Regions from separate parts of the Paenibacillus sp. XP01 genome, predicted to be linked through region 3. Evidence: riboswitches for the same ligand, from Rfam matches in the RefSeq annotation. Region 3 holds a riboswitch; each other region holds the start of a gene.
The links. Region 3 has a riboswitch for cobalamin ahead of nikB (nickel ABC transporter permease). Riboswitches for the same ligand answer to the same signal wherever they lie in the genome.
Positions count from the first base shown of each region.

Region 1: it holds a riboswitch for cobalamin, as region 3 does, so the genes downstream of both, SNR34_RS07080 (ABC transporter substrate-binding protein) here and nikB (nickel ABC transporter permease) in region 3, are expected to answer to the same signal.
Region 2: it holds a riboswitch for cobalamin, as region 3 does, so the genes downstream of both, cobJ (precorrin-3B C(17)-methyltransferase) here and nikB (nickel ABC transporter permease) in region 3, are expected to answer to the same signal.

Region 1 is NZ_CP139481.1:1,554,669-1,560,378, forward strand. It holds gene SNR34_RS07065 (adenosylcobinamide amidohydrolase) at 1-558, shown strand, start outside; gene cbiB (adenosylcobinamide-phosphate synthase CbiB) at 600-1,580, shown strand; gene SNR34_RS07075 (histidine phosphatase family protein) at 1,571-2,263, shown strand; cobalamin riboswitch at 2,402-2,555, shown strand; gene SNR34_RS07080 (ABC transporter substrate-binding protein) at 2,770-3,768, shown strand; gene SNR34_RS07085 (FecCD family ABC transporter permease) at 3,765-4,811, shown strand; gene SNR34_RS07090 (ABC transporter ATP-binding protein) at 4,808-5,605, shown strand; gene cobT (nicotinate-nucleotide--dimethylbenzimidazole phosphoribosyltransferase) at 5,672-5,710, shown strand, end outside.
Region 2 is NZ_CP139481.1:6,440,054-6,445,763, reverse strand. It holds gene SNR34_RS29020 (Ger(x)C family spore germination protein) at 1-695, shown strand, start outside; gene SNR34_RS29015 (hypothetical protein) at 688-909, shown strand; gene SNR34_RS29010 (GerAB/ArcD/ProY family transporter) at 958-2,112, shown strand; gene SNR34_RS29005 (uroporphyrinogen-III synthase) at 2,261-3,085, shown strand; cobalamin riboswitch at 3,330-3,554, shown strand; gene cobJ (precorrin-3B C(17)-methyltransferase) at 3,831-5,645, shown strand.
Region 3 is NZ_CP139481.1:282,369-288,078, reverse strand. It holds gene SNR34_RS01325 (ABC transporter substrate-binding protein) at 1-1,261, opposite strand, end outside; gene nikC (nickel transporter permease) at 1,277-2,113, opposite strand; gene nikB (nickel ABC transporter permease) at 2,110-3,078, opposite strand; cobalamin riboswitch at 3,214-3,404, opposite strand; gene SNR34_RS01310 (AraC family ligand binding domain-containing protein) at 3,476-4,324, opposite strand; gene melA (alpha-glucosidase/alpha-galactosidase) at 4,547-5,710, shown strand, end outside.

The sequences.
Region 1 (5,710 bases), 1.3 Mb from region 3:
CGGCTGCTGGCCGAATGGCAGGAGCCGCGTGATGTGTGTTCCGGTTTGCTGACAGCGGTCAAGCTGCAGCATACGTCCATTCAGGAATGGGACGGATCGGATTTCGGACTGCTGTGCTGCACAACCGCAGGTGTGTCCAATGCTGCCCGTGCCGGTTCGGACCGGCTCGTCTTTGATGCGTGCGGTAACGAAGCGGAGGAGAATTCGATCCGGGACGCCGTTTATGTGCCGGGCACCATCAACATCATGTTGTGGGTGAACGGGCGCATGACGCCGGGAGCAATGGTCAATGCCGTACAGACCGCTGTGGAAGCAAAAGCCGCGGCGCTGGCCGATCGCGGCGTGCGTGATGCCGACAACGGACTGTCGGCGACGGGGACAACGACGGATGCCATCGTGCTCGCCGTCCGGCAGGATCATGCAGACAAACCTTTGGTCCAATACGCGGGTACGGCAACGGTCATGGGCGCAGCCATCGGCAGACTGGTGTATGACACGGTGAAAGAGAGCCTTGAGGCAGGGAAATGGAACCGGCGGCAGGAGGGGGAACCGCGATGACAAACATATTCGCGTTTGCTTCTTGGCCGGTATGGACCGGCATGACGGGTGCCGGGGTGCTGCTGGCGGCCTACATCGTCGATCGCTGCATCGGTGATCCGCGCTGGATTCCTCATCCGGTCATCGGCATGGGCAAGGGCATTACGGCGTTGGAACGATGGATCCGTGCCAAGGTTCATTCGGATCAAGGGCTCAAAAAGGCCGGATTATGGTTCCCGATCGTGATTGCCGGCGGTGCTTTTATTCTGACCTGGTTGGTACTCATTGTGCTGGGGCTGATCCATCCAGTGCTCGCTGTTTTGGCCGAAATCCTGTTAATTGCGACCACCATTGCGTCCAAAGGACTGAAGGATGCAGGCATGGAGGTTTATCGCCATTTGGCGCAAGGCGACCTTCCGGGAGCCAGACGTTCGCTCGGCATGATCGTGGGCAGGGATACCGAGCATCTGGAGGAACCGGAGATCGTGCGCGGGACAGTGGAAACGGTGGCCGAAAACATCGTCGATGCCATCGTCTCCCCGCTGTTCTACGCGCTGATCGGAGGAGCTCCGCTGGCCATGGCCTATCGTGCCGTTAACACCTTGGATTCCATGGTTGGTTACAAAAACGAAAAGTACCTGCATCTCGGCTGGGCCTCGGCACGTCTTGACGACTGGGCCAACTGGATTCCGGCGCGGATCACGGCCTTATTGCTCATCGCGGGCGCCTGGGTCATGAAGCTGGACGCAAGGCAGTCGGCACGCATGGTCTCCAGGGATGCACGATTGCATCCAAGTCCGAACAGCGGGTTTCCTGAGTCGGCTGTCGCCGGAGCGCTGGGCATTCGGCTTGGCGGGCACAATGTTTACCATGGCGTAGCTTCGTTTCGTGCATATATGGGTGAGCCCACTCGTCCAATGGAGGCCGAAGACATCGTGCGCACGTCGCGCCTGATGTTCTGGTCGGCCGGATCGTTCGTACTGCTCTGCATTTTGGTCAACCTGCTGGTTTGGTTCTGCGGAGGCTCGTTGTTATGGACATGATGACAAGACGGGGAGAACAACAGGATCAGCAAGGGACACACGATCGATGGGAAAAAGAATTATGGCTTGTTCGTCACGGCACGACGGCGTGGAACACGGAAAAGAGGTACCTCGGCCATACCGATATCGGTTTGCTGCCTGAAGCGGAGCAGGAATTGGCCTCACTGCGCGTGCAGTTGGGCGGCATTAAGTGGGCTTCGGTCCATAGCAGCGATCTGCTTCGCTGCCGTCAGACGCTGGAACGGATCGCGCCCTTGCACGCAGGGCAAGCGCATATGGACTCCCGGCTGAGAGAAATCCATTTTGGCGAATGGGAAGGGCGTACCTATGAGGAACTGAAGCATTTGGCCCGTTACCGGGAATGGATCGATTCACCGCAAACAGTAACTCCGCCCGGCGGGGAACCGTGGTCATCGTTTTCTGCCCGGATTGATGATTTTTTGAATGAAGTAATGTGGGCGGAACCCCGGCATGAGAGAACTGGTGATTCGACAACAGCGCAGACGAAAGATCTGGTCGTTACGCATGGCGGGGTCATTCGTTATATGCTGACTCGGCTGCTGCCAGGTCAGGCGTTCTGGGACGTTTCGGTCATTCCGGGGCAAGCGATCCGGCTTCAATTGGAACGTTCGCCGGACGGACGGAAGGCAATCCGTCTTCCTTTTCCCGAAATCGGGTTGTAAGCACGGTCGATATCACCTATAATCACAACAGAAGTGTGGCTTCGGTACAAGCATCGTTTCAAGAGCTGGCGAAGGCGTTCGGCAGCAGATGCACACCCACTTGAATGGGGATGCAATATTAACGACCATGGGACCCGTTACTCCCGAAAATCACGGCGTCCGTGCGGACGATCCGGAGAGGGCAAACGGGTAAAACAGGGGAAGCCGGTGCAAATCCGGCACGGTCCCGCCACTGTAATCCAGCCGATTCGGCGTGGAAAGTCAGGTTGCCTGCCCAGGGCGTTTAACCATCGGTGTTCCTTCGAGGAAAGGACAGCGTTTCGGGCAATGCTCCATGCATGCGGCCTTGTGCTGTCGTGCGCGGATCGCCATATGCGAGACGTTATCCCTGATCCTGATCGCAAGGATCGGGGATTTTTTTTCAAGAAACGGCCATTCAAGGGACAGACACGGGCGGAAGCACAGTCTTCGATCTACCAAACACAGAAAAAGGGGAGAATCCAATCATGAGATTCACGACATGGAAAGGCATGGCGTCCCTGCTGAGCGCAGCGATGCTGACATTCGCTCTCGCAGGATGCGGAGCGGCAACAACGAACAACGAAGGAGGCGCAGGCACGCAGCAGCCGGCACAGGGGCAATCCCAGGAACAGGCGCAGACGGACCTCAAAACGCAGTATCCGTTCACGGTGACCGATGCAACGGGCGAGTCGTTTACGTTTGAAAAGGCGCCGACAAAGATCGTCTCCGTATCGCCAGCCGAAACGGAATCGCTGTTCGCGCTCGGATTGGACGAGCAGATCGTGGGCGTATCCGATTTCGACGATTATCCGGAAGCAGCGACGACAAAACCGAAGATGGGCGGCGTGTCCAAGCCGAACGAAGAGTCGATCATTGCAGCGGATGCCGATCTCGTGGTAACGGGGATTTCGATGAGCGAGGAAGCCGTGAAAAAGCTGCGCGACTTGGGTATCACCATTTTCAAAACAGACCCGAAATCGGTCGATGACGTAATCAAAAACATCGAAACGTTCGGCAAAATTACGGACCGTCAGGCAGAAGCCCAGAAATTGGCCGCACAGATGAAACAAGATGTGGCTGACGTGACGGAAGCGGTCAAATCGGTGAAACCGGAAGACAAGAAAAAAGTGTACGTGGAGTTCTCCCCAGGCTGGACTGTGGGCAAGGGAGAGTTCATGGATGAAATCATCACGCTTTCCGGTGCTACGAACGTCGCTTCCGACATGACAGGCTGGAATGAAATCAACGAAGAAAACATCATCGCCGCCAATCCGGATGTGATTTTGTACGCGGACGACGTGGTGGAAGACTCCAAAACACTGGATCAAATCATCAAGGCCCGCAGCGGTTGGGATCAAATTACAGCCGTCAAAAACGATCAGGTCATCGGTTTGGATGCCAATCTGCTGACTCGTCCAGGTCCTCGCGTGACCCAAGGCTTGAAGGAAGTGGCCAAGGCGGTCTATCCTGACTTGTTCCAATGAGCCGCAAACTTGCAGTGTACGGCACAGCAGGCATGGTGCTGCTTGTCCTGACCGTGCTGATCTGCACCGGCATCGGCTCGGTCTCGCTGCCGATCCGGCATATTGCAGGTATTATTCTGCATCACATTCCATGGCTGGGTGACCGGATCGTTCCGGATTGGACGACTGCAGCGGAACAGATCATATGGAAGGTACGCCTTCCGAGGGTACTGCTCGCTGTTCTCGTCGGCGCAGCATTGACCGTGGCCGGCGCTGGATTTCAGGGCGTACTGCGCAACCCGCTGGCCGACCCGTTCACCCTTGGCGTATCGTCCGGAGCGTCGGTGGGGGCAGCCGTGTTGATCTTTTTCGGCCTGCAATATGCGCTGATCGGCGTCTGGACGCTGCCGTTGGTTGCTTTCGTGACCGGAGTGCTGACATTGTGGTTTGTGCTGGCTTTGGCGCGCGAAGGCCGCAAAATCCCGACGCACAGCCTCATTCTTGCCGGCGTGGTGATGCAGAGTTTCCTGGGAGCGGTCGTATCCTTCCTGTCCACCATGTCCAAACAAACGATTAACGAAATTATATATTGGACGATGGGAAGTCTGGCACTGCGTGGATGGTCGTATACGGCCATCCTTTTCCCATATTTCCTGCTTGGTTTGCTCGTGCTGTGGAGCCAAGCTCGTTCATTGAACATTTTGGCGCTGGGCGAAAGACAGGCTGCCCACATCGGGGTTCGCGTCGACCGATTGAAGCTGGCGGTGCTCGGCGTGGGTACGCTGCTGACGGCTGGGGCCGTCTCGGTGTCGGGCGTGATCGGTTTTGTCGGTTTGGTCATTCCGCATATGCTGCGGCTGATCGTCGGCCCGGATTACCGTCTGCTGGTGCCGCTCTCCGCCATAGGCGGTGCGATCTTCATGGTATGGGCCGACACGATTGCCCGTTCCTTGCTGGCACCGACCGAGATTCCCCTCGGCGTCGTCACGGCATTTGTGGGAGCACCGTTCTTCGCCTACCTGCTGCACCGCAACAAAAAGCTGCAAAAGGGGATGATGCCGTGAGCGGGAACCAATCTCTGATCGAAGTGAAGGGCGCAAGCAAAAGCTATGGCTCCCATCATGCCCTGCATGACGTGAACTGGAGCGTCCAGGAAGGGGAATGGTGGGGAGTGGTCGGCCCGAACGGCAGCGGCAAATCCACCCTGCTGCAGCTGGTGGCTGGAACCGAGCAAGCGAATACGGGCAGCATCCTGTTGGAAGGGAAGAACATTGCCTCTTACGGTCGCAAAGAGCTGTCGCGCATGATTGCGGTATTGCAGCAGGACGGGCTGCCCTCGATCTCGTATCCTGTAAGGGATGTGGTGGAGATGGGGCGGTACCCCTACCAGAACTGGATGGGGCGCGATTCGGCGGATGGGGATGCCATCGTGGAACGCGTGCTTGCAGAGCTGGAGCTGACGGAACTGGCGGATCGTCCGCTGAACGCACTCAGCGGGGGCCAGCGGCAGCGGGTAGCGCTGGCCAAAGTGATGGCACAGGAACCGCGGCTGCTGCTGCTGGACGAACCGACGACATTTCTGGATATCCAGTACCAGCTGCAATTCATGGAATTGCTGTCTGCATGGCGTAAACGAAATCGCATTACCATTGTGGCCGTGCTGCACGATTTGAATCTGGCGGCACAGTTTTGCGATCATATGCTGGCATTGCGTGATGGAGCATGTGCCGGAGCAGGAACGCCGGAAGCGCTGATGACGGAAGATCACATCCGGAAGCTGTTTAGGGTCGATCCGGCGATGGTCAGTCATCCTGACAGCGGTCTTCCTCAATTGCTGCTGCGTCGTAAACCAGAGTAGCATCATTGCAATTATAGTCGGGCTGTCATGGTCCTAATTCTAGTATAGAAGGAAGTGCTGGATGGAATGGAAAACGAACAGCTGCTGATGCAGCTCATCAATAAC
Region 2 (5,710 bases), 740 kb from region 3:
GTCTGCTGAACATGCGGCACCCGCGTTCGCTCAAAACGTTTATCGACTCCATTTTGGCCGAGGGGATCGATCCGTTTCTGCCAGTCGCTTCCGTGACTGAGAATGTCCCTGAAAATTGGAAGAATGTAAAAACAAACATCAAGCTGGACGGAATTGCCATATTTATTAAGGATAAACTGGTAGGCATGATAGACAAAGCTCCGGCAGACGCGCTTATTTTGGCCATGGGCGAGGCCAACGAACCCGAGATCATGGTTAAGGCGCCACGCGGGAAGGGGGATATTTTCATCAAGTTAAACGAGAATAATTCTTCCTTGCGGCCCCATGTGGTCAACGGAAAGGTCAGCGTTAAGATTCAAATGTATGCAAAGGGCGTCATCGTGGACAACGAGTCCAATTACGGTGATCTTAGGGAAAACGAGATCATGAGTTTAAATAAAGCGATCCATCAAAAAGTGAAAGCGGATATTGAAGAAGGCGTGCAGCTGCTTCAAAAAAAATATCGGGCCGATATTTTGGGGGTGGGCCGTGCGATCTATCGTAAATATCCGAAAGAATGGGACAAGCTCAAAGACCGATGGAGAGATATTTACCCTGACATTACGGTTGAGGTCGAGCCGCACATTATCATTGAAAATGTCGGTATCGTCAACAAGCCGATTGGCGTAGTCGAGGAGGATATCATCCATGATTAAGCCGCTGTTGTTTACCTATTTGGCCATGGTCGTCGCCGTTCTTTTTATGGATTTCAAACATCTGCGGCAAGCGGCGGCGGTAAACCGCTGGCTTTCCTATGGTTTGATCGCTGTTACGACAGGCATATGGTTATACGTCATCCAGCTCAAAAAAACGTTTTTTGTATCTGTATGGATCGCCCACCTTATTCAGCACTGGCTTCCTTTGCCTTAAAAAGCGGATACGACACGGGCATCCATATGGAAGACGGGAGGGAGTACCATGAACCAGGAAGTGAAACCGAGGCAGCTGTTTCTGCTTGTCATGTTGATGAGTATGACCGGCACGTTAATTCAGCCTCATGCGCAAGCCATCTATTATGCCAAACAACATGCCTACTTGTCCTATATCCCCGCATTTGTCGTGATGGGGATATCCTTCTGGCTGATCAGCCGGATGATGCGCCGCTTTCCCGATAAGGACTTGTTTCAATCCCTGGTGGAACGGTATCCTTTTTGGGGAAGGGTTACAGGTATGCTGTACATCCTGTTTTTTCTCTTTATTTTCGCGAGGGATTTGCGTTTGATCGGCGATTATGTCAGCATAACGTTGTTGGAAACGACCCCGATCTCGATCATTGCACTAACGATCCTCGTGATGGCCGTTTTTATCGTGAGGGGCGGTTTGGGATCACTGATCGGAATGTCAGAGCTGTATGTCACGCTGTTTCTGGTCAATTCGGTCATCGTGCCGTTTATGGTTGCCCCGCAAGTAGACCTGAACAATCTGCTGCCGTATTTGGACGTTGATGCGGCAGGCGTGGGGAGAGGCACTTGGTACATGTTTTCCTTTTTTGGCGAGATGGTTGCGCTCCCCTTTGTCATGAAAGGCAGTGACTTTAAATTCAAGCCTGCTTTTCGGGGAATGTTATGGGCCGTTTTGCTGATGATGTTGATCCTTATTGAAACGATTGCGTCCATCGGCGTGGAAATTGCCTCACGGTTGGTGTATCCTTCTTACGAATTGGCACGGCAATTGCAGATCAGCGAGTTTCTGGACCGGTTTGACTTGCCATTGGCCGCGGCGACCCTGCCTGCCATGGTTACCAAAATCGCGTTTGATCTGTATTTTGTATGTTGGGGGCTCAAACGGATGATTCCGAAGGTATCCGGCAAAGTGCTGACCGGACCGATTGCGCTGCTCGGGTTTGTTTGCGCGTTTTGGTTTTTCCGGAACGCCGTCCAGCTTTACCGGTTTACGCGGGAATGGACATGGATCGCCATAGTGTTTGAGGTCTTGATTCCGATCCTGTTGTTTCTGTTTCTTCGACCCAAAAAGAAACGGGCAGGCAAGCATGAGCAGCATGCGGAGAAATCCGGGCAGGAGGATGAAAGAAAGCGAAGCGGCCCGCAGGGCGGAAAACTTCAACCTTCTTAAGAAGGTGCATGGTTTATGGATTTTATAAAAAATCGTTATAGGAAAACCCCGAAAATAAAGGGTATTCAAGGTTCCCCTGCATGGGCTCTGCCTGTATACTGAAGTCAGACTGATGAACTTTCGGCAGAATCCAACTGGGGGGAACGATATGGCGCAACATTTGGCAGGCATACGCGTGGCTCTGACGGGACCGCGCAAGTCGAGGGAGATGTCCCTGCTGGTTGAAAAAATGGGCGGAATTCCGCTGGTACGGCCTGCACAGGGAACGGTGTTTCTGGATGACCGGAGCATTCGGGACGGACTGGTCTCCTGGATTTCCAATCCGCCGGACTGGGCGGTGCTGACGACGGGCATGGGGCTCGATGCCATTTTTGATATGGCAGAGGATATGGAGCTTGCCGGAGCGCTGCTTGATGTACTTGCGGCTTCGTCGATTGCGGCGAGAGGATACAAAACGGTGAATGCACTGCGCAAGCGCAGGCTTTCACCCATCGTTCGGGACGATGATGGCAGCACGGAAGGGTTGATCCGCGAGTTTGCTGCCCATGATCTTGCCGGGAAAAAAGTGATGCTGCAGCTCCATGGCGAAACGGCACCGAAACTGGTGAGTTGGCTGGAGCAGCAAGGCGCCCAGGTGCGGCAGGTGCTGCCTTATCGGCATGTGCCGCCGGAAGAAGCGGAGCTGGCGCAGCTGTTGAACGAAATCATCGCGAACGAGGTTGACGCCGTTGCTTTTACAAGCGGCCCGCAGGTGCGTTTTTTGACGGAATACGCAGCTTCGCAAGGCAAGCTGGAACAGATGCAGGAGGCGTTCAGGCAGGGCGTGGTGGCCGCTTCGGTGGGCAAAGTAACGGCAAATGCCATGCGCGAGGAAGGCATCGAGGTTCGCGTTGTCCCCGAGGAAGAAAAGATGGGGGCGCTCATCGTGGAGCTGGGCCGTTATTACGCCGCTTTGAAGGTAGATCAGGCTTAAAGGATGCACGGTATAAAAAGGCGAAAAGGCTGAGAGCAGTCCTTCGCTATGCTGATGTGCGGGTTTTGGTCAACCGAAGAGGAACGGAAAAGCTAATAAGAAGAGGCCTTGATCCATACATGGATCAGGGCCTTTTTGGTTTCGCAGGCAAAGGATTGCGTCCGGGCGGGAAAATTAAATGAATGCAGGCCTTCATGGGCATGGACATCATTTCCTGACGGATGGTATGATGAAGACAATATCATCACATGAAAACAGACAAGGTGCTCTTGCTTTCAGGCAAGAGGTAACAGGGAATCGGGTGCAAATCCCGAGCGGTCCCGCCACTGTAATGGGGAGGCTCCTTTCAATAATATCGGTTGCGCAGACGTTGGAGCTGCTGCTGATAAGTCACTCGGATCACCGGGGAAGACGGAAAAGGAAGCTGATGAACCAGAGCCAGGAGACCTACCTTGAATGTGTCACCGGACCCTTCGCGGAAAGGAGCGGTGTACGAACGATCAGGAAAAGGGCGGACCATAGGTCCGTCCGGCAGACCCTTCCGGGCCATGCATCAGCAGGATCATTCTTCCACGGAATGATGCTGTGTTCTTGAGCATACGTACATTCGTATCCCGTCCGCATTGCGGACGGGATTTATTGGCGTTCTCAGAGTTTTGAATATGCGATAAGGCGCGAAGAAGGCCGGCTTAGCCGTCCTTCTTCACTGTTTAAGTCGGACAGGTTATCGGAGGAGGAGAAACAGATGCAAGGACTAGGCAAGCTGCTTGTTATCGGATTCGGTCCAGGGGCCATGGAGCATATTACCCACCGGGCGCTTGAGGCACTGAGAGAGAGCGAGGTCATTATCGGCTACAACACGTACGTCGACCTGATTCGGCCGCTGCTGACCGGACAGGAAATCGTACGTACGGGCATGACCGAGGAAGTCAGCCGTGCGCAGGAAGCGGTAAGACAGGCGGAAGCGGGAAAAATCGTGGCCGTGATTTCCAGCGGCGACGCGGGCGTATACGGTATGGCCGGCCTCGTATACGAGGTGTTGATGGAGCGCGGATGGAAGCCGGACAGCGGCGTGGAAGTGGAGGTGGTTCCGGGCGTTTCGGCGATCCAGTCCTGCGCTTCCTTGCTGGGAGCGCCTGTCATGCACGATGCTTGCACGATCAGTTTGAGCGACCATCTGACCCCGTGGGACACCATTAAGCGCCGGGTTGAGGCCGCGGCTTCCGCTGATTTCGTCATTGCATTGTACAATCCGCGGAGCGGCAGGCGGACCCGCCAGATCGTAGAAACGCAGGAGATTCTGCTGCGTTACCGTGATCCCAAGACCCCTGTCGGGCTGGTCAAAAGCGCGTACCGCGACCGCCAGCATGTGGTCATCACCACGCTGGAGGACATGCTGAACCATGACATCGGCATGCTGACGACCGTGATCATCGGCAATTCGTCCACCATGATGTACGAAGGGCTCATGGTGACCCCGCGCGGCTATCAGCGGAAATACACGCTGAACGCGACGGAACAGCCGCTCCGGCCGCATGAGCGGCTGCGCACGGAAGCCGAGCCATGGTCGCTCGGCGCGATGGAGGCCCGTGCTGCCGCGAGCGGTACGGCAGCGGGCCAAGGCGCGGCCGGCGCTGCGCCTGCGGGAACGGCGACGAGCCCGTCGGGCAGCGATGCCGGCGGAGCCATCGCTGTGCTCGTCGCCGAGCGGCCTGCGCCGGCGGTTGCCGCGCCGCACGCAGCCGCCGCAGCCGCGTCCATCGGCGCAGCCGAGCTGGCCGCGGAGGCGCTCGGTCGGCTCGCGGCAGGCGGGGCCCTCGCGGTCGAAGCAGCCAGCCGCTGGCTGGACGCCGGGCCTGGAGCCGCTGCGCCGCAGGCCCTGGAGCGCACGGCGCCCGCGCCAGGCAGCAAGCCGCCGCTCTTCGAGGTGGGCGTATCGCCCGGCGTCGGCAACAAAAAGTTCAGCGCCGCACAGATGGCGCTGCTTGCGCAATGCGCGGGTGACGACGGCGAGCTGGAGTATACGCCGGAGCACCAGATCATATTGCGCGTGCCAACCTTCGAGCCGGACCGGCTCGTTGCCGAGCTGCGCGCCGCGAAGTTCATCGTGGTGCCGATCGGGGACGTCATCAAGGTGAAAGCCTGCGACTTCTGCAACATGGAGAAGGATGATGCCGTACCGATGGCAGAACACCTGCAGGCCGTCATCGGCGGCGTGAGTGCGCCGAAGGAAACGAGCGTGGCCCTGAACGGCTGCGGCATGGCATGTTACGGCGCGGTGTTGGAGGATATCGGCATCGTGTACCGCAAAGGCGGTTACGACCTGTTCCTCGGCGGCAAAAAGTTCGGGCGCAACGCCCATCCCGCGCAACCGGTCGCGGAAGGCATTCCGGGCGACGAAATTGGCGGCATCGTGGAACGGATCGTTGCGGAGTACAAGGAAAAAGGACATCCGAATGAGCGTTTTCATAAATTTTTCAAACGGGTTGGCGTGATTCAGGGCTTCCGCCATGTGGATGCACCGGTCACGGTTGAAGTAAACCCGGTTTGTGGGGATTAGATGATCGGGAGCCCGGATTTACCTTTGAACCAATAAGCAATGCATGGACATATCAATCAGGAAGC
Region 3 (5,710 bases):
CATAGTTACCGCTCCTCTGATGGTCGGTCAAATCCTCGTAAGAGGCCAGCTCCAGGTTTACTCCGATCTCCTTGAGCTGGGACTGCATCGCAGCCGCAACGGTCGCATCCGACTCGTACGCAGAGTTGAGGATCATCTGAAGCGTCAGCTTATGGCCGTCTTTCTCCCGAATGCCGTCGCCATCCGTGTCCTTGAATCCCGCTTCGTCCAGCAGCTGCTTGGCCTGTTCCGGTTCATAGTCGTACCCTTTGAGTTTGTCGTATCCGAACGGGAGCGCGGAAGTAAACGGTCCTTTTGCCGCCTGGCCGCCGATCAGCGTACCGGCATACATTTCGCGGTCGATGCCATACGAGATGGCACGGCGAACGTTGGCATTCTCAAGCAGCTTATGCGTTGTATTGAACCAGACAAACTGCGTGCGCAAGCTTGGAATTTCGTCGATGGCATACTGGCCCTTGTCCTGGAACAAAGGAAGGCTGCTGCGCCCAACGTTGCTCGCCACGTCGATTTCGCCCGACTGCAAGGCCAGTGCTCGCGTGCTGTCATCCTTAATGTATTTGAACGTGATCGTATCCGTTTCGGGAGCACCGTCCCAATACCCGTCATACTTTTTCACCTGAATTTCTTGATCCGGGGTATACGAGGTTACCATGAACGGACCCGTTGCAACCGGCTGGCTCTCGAATCTTGATGTATCTGCGCTGGTGTCCACGATGACAAACAGCGGTTCCGCAATGTTTCCGAGCAGGGAAGCGTAAGGTTCCGTCGTTTGGATCGTCAAATCTTGCCCTTCCGCCTTCATGGATTCGATCGGCAGTGTGGACAGCCCTCTTTCGTTCAGCTCCAAGGCACGCTCAATCGATTTTTTCACAGCATCTGCCGTGACTTTGTTGCCATTATGGAACGTAACGCCATCGCGAATCTGAAACTTCCATGTGGTGTCATCGACTTGTTCCCACGATTCGGCGATTTTGGGCACAAGCTGCATGTTCTCGTCAAACTGGACCAACGTCTCGCCGATCGCCGCACGTGTCAGCGTCCAGCCGTTCCATTCCACCGCCGGGTCCAGATTGGTGCCGAGCCAGAACAGAGCCACGTTCAAATGCGACGGCACAGCGGATGCACTCGTTGCCGAGCTTGTTTCTTTCCCACCGGTACCAGTCCTGCTGGATGAATTGGTACTTCCGCATGCCGTGAGGGCAAATACAATAAAAAATGACGCGAACGTAAGCAGTACTGCTTTTAAACGGGTTGTTTTCACTTCTATATCCTCCAGTCAAGCTGCGTTTTTTCGAGGGTCCAGCACATCCCTGAGGCTGTCGCCCAACAAATTAAAAATCATGACCGTACAAAATATCGCCAGGCCCGGATACAGCAATAGCCATGGGGCCGTCTGCAGGTATCTCCGGCCTTCGTTCAGCATGGCTCCCCACTCCGGTTCCGGCGGCTGCGCTCCAAGCCCCAGGAAGGACAAGCCGGATATGGAGAGCATCATGCCGCCCACATCCATCATGGCCATCACGATTAACGGTGACAGCATGTTCGGCAGAACGGTGCCCCAAACGATTCGGGTACGACGCGCCCCGCTGAAAGCGGCGGCGGCGACATATTCCTTTTGTCGCAGCGATATGACCAAACTTCTCGCCATGCGCGCATATTTGGCCCACCAGACCACCGACAGCGCGATGACCGTATGAAGCAGACCCGGACCCAACATGCCGACGACGGCGATGGCGAAAATGATTCCGGGAAAAGCCATCATCGTATCGGCCAGCCGCATCAACAGCGAATCCACGATGCCGCGCGCATAACCGGCAATGATGCCGATGCCTACGCCGATCCCGAACACGATGCCGATCATCATGAAGGTCAGCAGCAGCGACGTGCGTGCCCCATACAGGATACGGGACAGAATGCATCGTCCCAATTGGTCGGTCCCGAGCGGATACTCGGGGCTGGCGGGTTGCAGCACCATGCCAAAGTTGGTGGCCAGCGGATCATGCGGCGCAAACAGGGGGGCGATCATGGCGAGCACGATCCAACACGCCGTCAACGCGAGCACCACGGCGAACCAACGATGCTGCGACAACGTAAGCCGGAATGTCCTCATCATACATCCACATCCAATCGGATCCGCGGGTCTCGCAGATGGGTCCATACATCGACCAACAGATTCAACACGACATACATCGTAGCCATCCAGATCACATAACCCTGAATGAGCGGATAATCCCGTGAAAAGATCGCTTCCACCGCCATCTGGCCCACGCCCGGCCACACGAACAAGCTCTCTATGATTGCGGCCCCGCCGAGCAGAGCCCCGGTAGACATGCCCATTAGCGTGATGACTGGAAGCATCGCGTTCGGAAGAATATGCCGGATCATGATTGTTCCTTCCTTCATGCCTCTGGCTCTGGCTCCGTCTACGTAGTTCTGGGAATGTTCCTCCAGAATGACGGCGCGGATTTGCCTGCTGTACTGAGCGATCAAAGGCAGTGCCAGCGTTAATGCAGGCAATACGAGACTATGCAGACCCGAGCTGCCCGTGACGGGAAACAGCTTCAGATGCACGCCGAACCAGAGCATAAGCAGCATGCCCAGCCAGAAGCTTGGCATGGACAACCCTGCGAAGGAGAACAGGCGAATGATGAGATCCAGCACTTTATTTCTATGGATGGCCGACAGGATGCCGAGCGGAAACGAAACAACGACCACAAGAAGCATGGCACCGCCTGTCAAACGCAGCGTGGCCGGCAAACGTGACATCAGCACGTCGAACACGGGCCGGCCGTATTTGTACGACGTACCGAAATCTCCTGTCCCGACTTGTCCAAGCCATAGGCCGTACCTCACCCAAAAGGGCTTGTCCAGTCCCAATTCTGCCCGCACCTGCTCAACCAGCTCCTCGGATGGCGTCACGCCCGTAGCCATGAGCATCAGCCTGGCCGGGTCTCCCGGCGACAGGTAGGTCAGGAGAAAGGTCAGGAAGGTGATGCCGAACAGAACGGCTGCCAGCTGAAGTATTCTTTTACCGATGTATTTGCCCAAAAGCCAGCCGTCCTCTCTGCTTCGATTCACAGCAAACCCGATCTCTGCCATGCAAAAAAGGCATCCCTCTCCCGTATATTCCCGGATAAGGACGCCTCAAATAAACCGATTCCCATACAAAAATCGCGCTAATTCAAAACACCTTCCTATCTCCCGTAGGCTGTTGCTGTGTTGTCAAACCGGGCAGGTCTCCTGGCTTCAGGATCAACATCGTTGCAGCGCCTTCCCGGCTATGGCCAGTGGCTTATCGCTGCCTGATTCCCCTGTTACAGTGGCGGGACCGCGCCGGCATTTCACCGGCTTCCCTATTAAGCTTGTACCCGATCGGGTACAGCACCCAGTTCCATCTATTCGATTGGTATGTGTTCCAGTATAACTGGCAGGTAGGCAAGATCATAGCTTTTTCTTCAAATTTAAGGGACTTATTCTATCGTGTATCACTCGTTTCAGTGGACTTGGTTCTGGCTCCCTTCGGAGACATGCCGGTGACCTTTTTGAACATTTTGGAGAACAATAGCGGGTCCGTATATCCCACCGAATGTGCCACCTCGCTAATGGACAGCATCGGACTCTGCAGCAGCTCGGCGGCGCGATTCATCCGGTATTCCAGAAAAAAAGATTGCAGCGGCTTGCCGTACTTTTCCTTAAACAGCCCCGACAGGTACGTGCGATCCAGTCCTACGGCTTGCGCGATGTCGAGAACGCTCGTTTTTTGGCTATATCGGTTCTCCATGTATCTCACCGCCTGCCGTATGTACTCTTCTTTGGTAGAAGAAGGCTGCCGCTTGCCCTCCTCTTCCGGTGAAGAAGCAATCAGCTCGGCTATGAGGCGATACAACAAGCTTTGAGTAAACACGTCCGCGCCCGAGCGGCCGGACACCTGAACCATTTCCTGATACAATCCGTCCAGCGCCGCCTCGTTCCTTGCCCGAAACACCGGATGATCGGAATTCAACTGCGCGCGCTGCATGAACGCTTTGGCCTGCACGCCTTTGAAGCCAAACCACGAATACGTCCATGGGTCCGCCTCGTCGGCTTCATAATGCACGATCGTGTCGGGGAGAATGAGAAAACCTTGTCCCTTGGTTAACATATGCTGCCGATCGTTCATCAGCACCTTGCCGCGTCCCTTGTGAACGTAATGAATAATGTAGCTGTCACGCACACCCGGCCCCCAGTAATGCAGAGGCTCACAGTCCTCCCACCCGAAAAAAAGCATGACCAATTCCATCTGCGTCCAATCCATCGGCACCACATTCATTTCGATTCTGCTCACGTCTGTCCCTTCCTTCTGTTTGGAGAGCCGCCAACGTTTGCACCCACGACTCACTTCTTCAAGTTTTATCAAAATTATAACAGGCAAACCGGGCCATATCGCAATGTAAACGAATGCAAAAATGGGATTATGCCATGTTTACGTGAGGTTGCGCCATAGTGAAACGTGCCAAATCGCCCTATAGTGGAGGTACACCAATCCACCAGGGAGGCTGAGCCTGAAATGAACAAAATTACGTTTCTCGGTGCGGGAAGCACCGTGTTTGTAAAAAACGTCCTCGGCGACGTCATGATGACCGAAGCGCTGCAAGATTTTGAACTGGCACTGTTCGATATCGATGCCGAGCGGCTGCGCGATTCCGAACGGCTGCTGGTCAGCATGGCACGTTCGCTTGGCAGCGGCTGCAAGGTGCAAACCTATTCCGATCGCAAGGAAGCGCTGCGCGGAGCCAAATACGTCATTAATGCCATCCAGGTGGGCGGATACGATCCGTGCACGATCACCGACTTCGAAATTCCGAAAAAATACGGCCTGCGCCAGACGATTGCGGATACGCTCGGCATCGGCGGCATTTTCCGCAACTTGCGGACCATTCCGGTCATGCTGGATTTCGCCCGGGATATCCAGGAAGTCTGCCCGGATGCCTGGTTCCTGAACTACACGAATCCGATGGCGGTGCTGACCAACGTCATGAGCGTGCATGGCGGCGTGAAAACGGTCGGCCTCTGCCACAGCGTGCAAGTGTGCGTACCGCATCTCTTCGACGCCCTCGGGATCGATCAGACCGGTGTTGTCGCCAAAATTGCGGGCATCAACCATATGGCCTGGCTGCTTGAAGTCACGCGGGACGGACAGGATCTGTATCCGGAAATCAAACGCCTTGCCCGCATCAAACAACAGGAGAAGCACGACGACATGGTGCGCTTCGAGTTGATGCATCGCTTCGGCTATTATGTGACTGAATCTTCCGAACACAATGCCGAGTATCATCCGTATTTCATCAAAAAGAATTACCCCGAACTGATCGAGCGCTTCAACATTCCGCTGGACGAATATCCGCGCCGCTGCGTCAATCAGATCGAAGGCTGGAAAGAAATGCGCGAGAAGCTGTTCGCCAGCGAAAACATCGAGCATACCCGCAGCCGGGAGTACGCCTCCCATATCATGGAGGCCATGGAGACGAACCGTCCTTATAAAATCGGCGGCAATGTCATGAACACCGGACTCATCACCAACCTGCCGCGCGAAGCCTGTGTCGAGGTACCGTGTCTAGTCGACGGATCGGGCATCACTCCGACGTACATCGGCGACCTGCCACCGCAGCTGGCTGCGCTGAACCGCACCAACATCAACACCCAACTGCTCACCATCGAAGCTGCCATCACA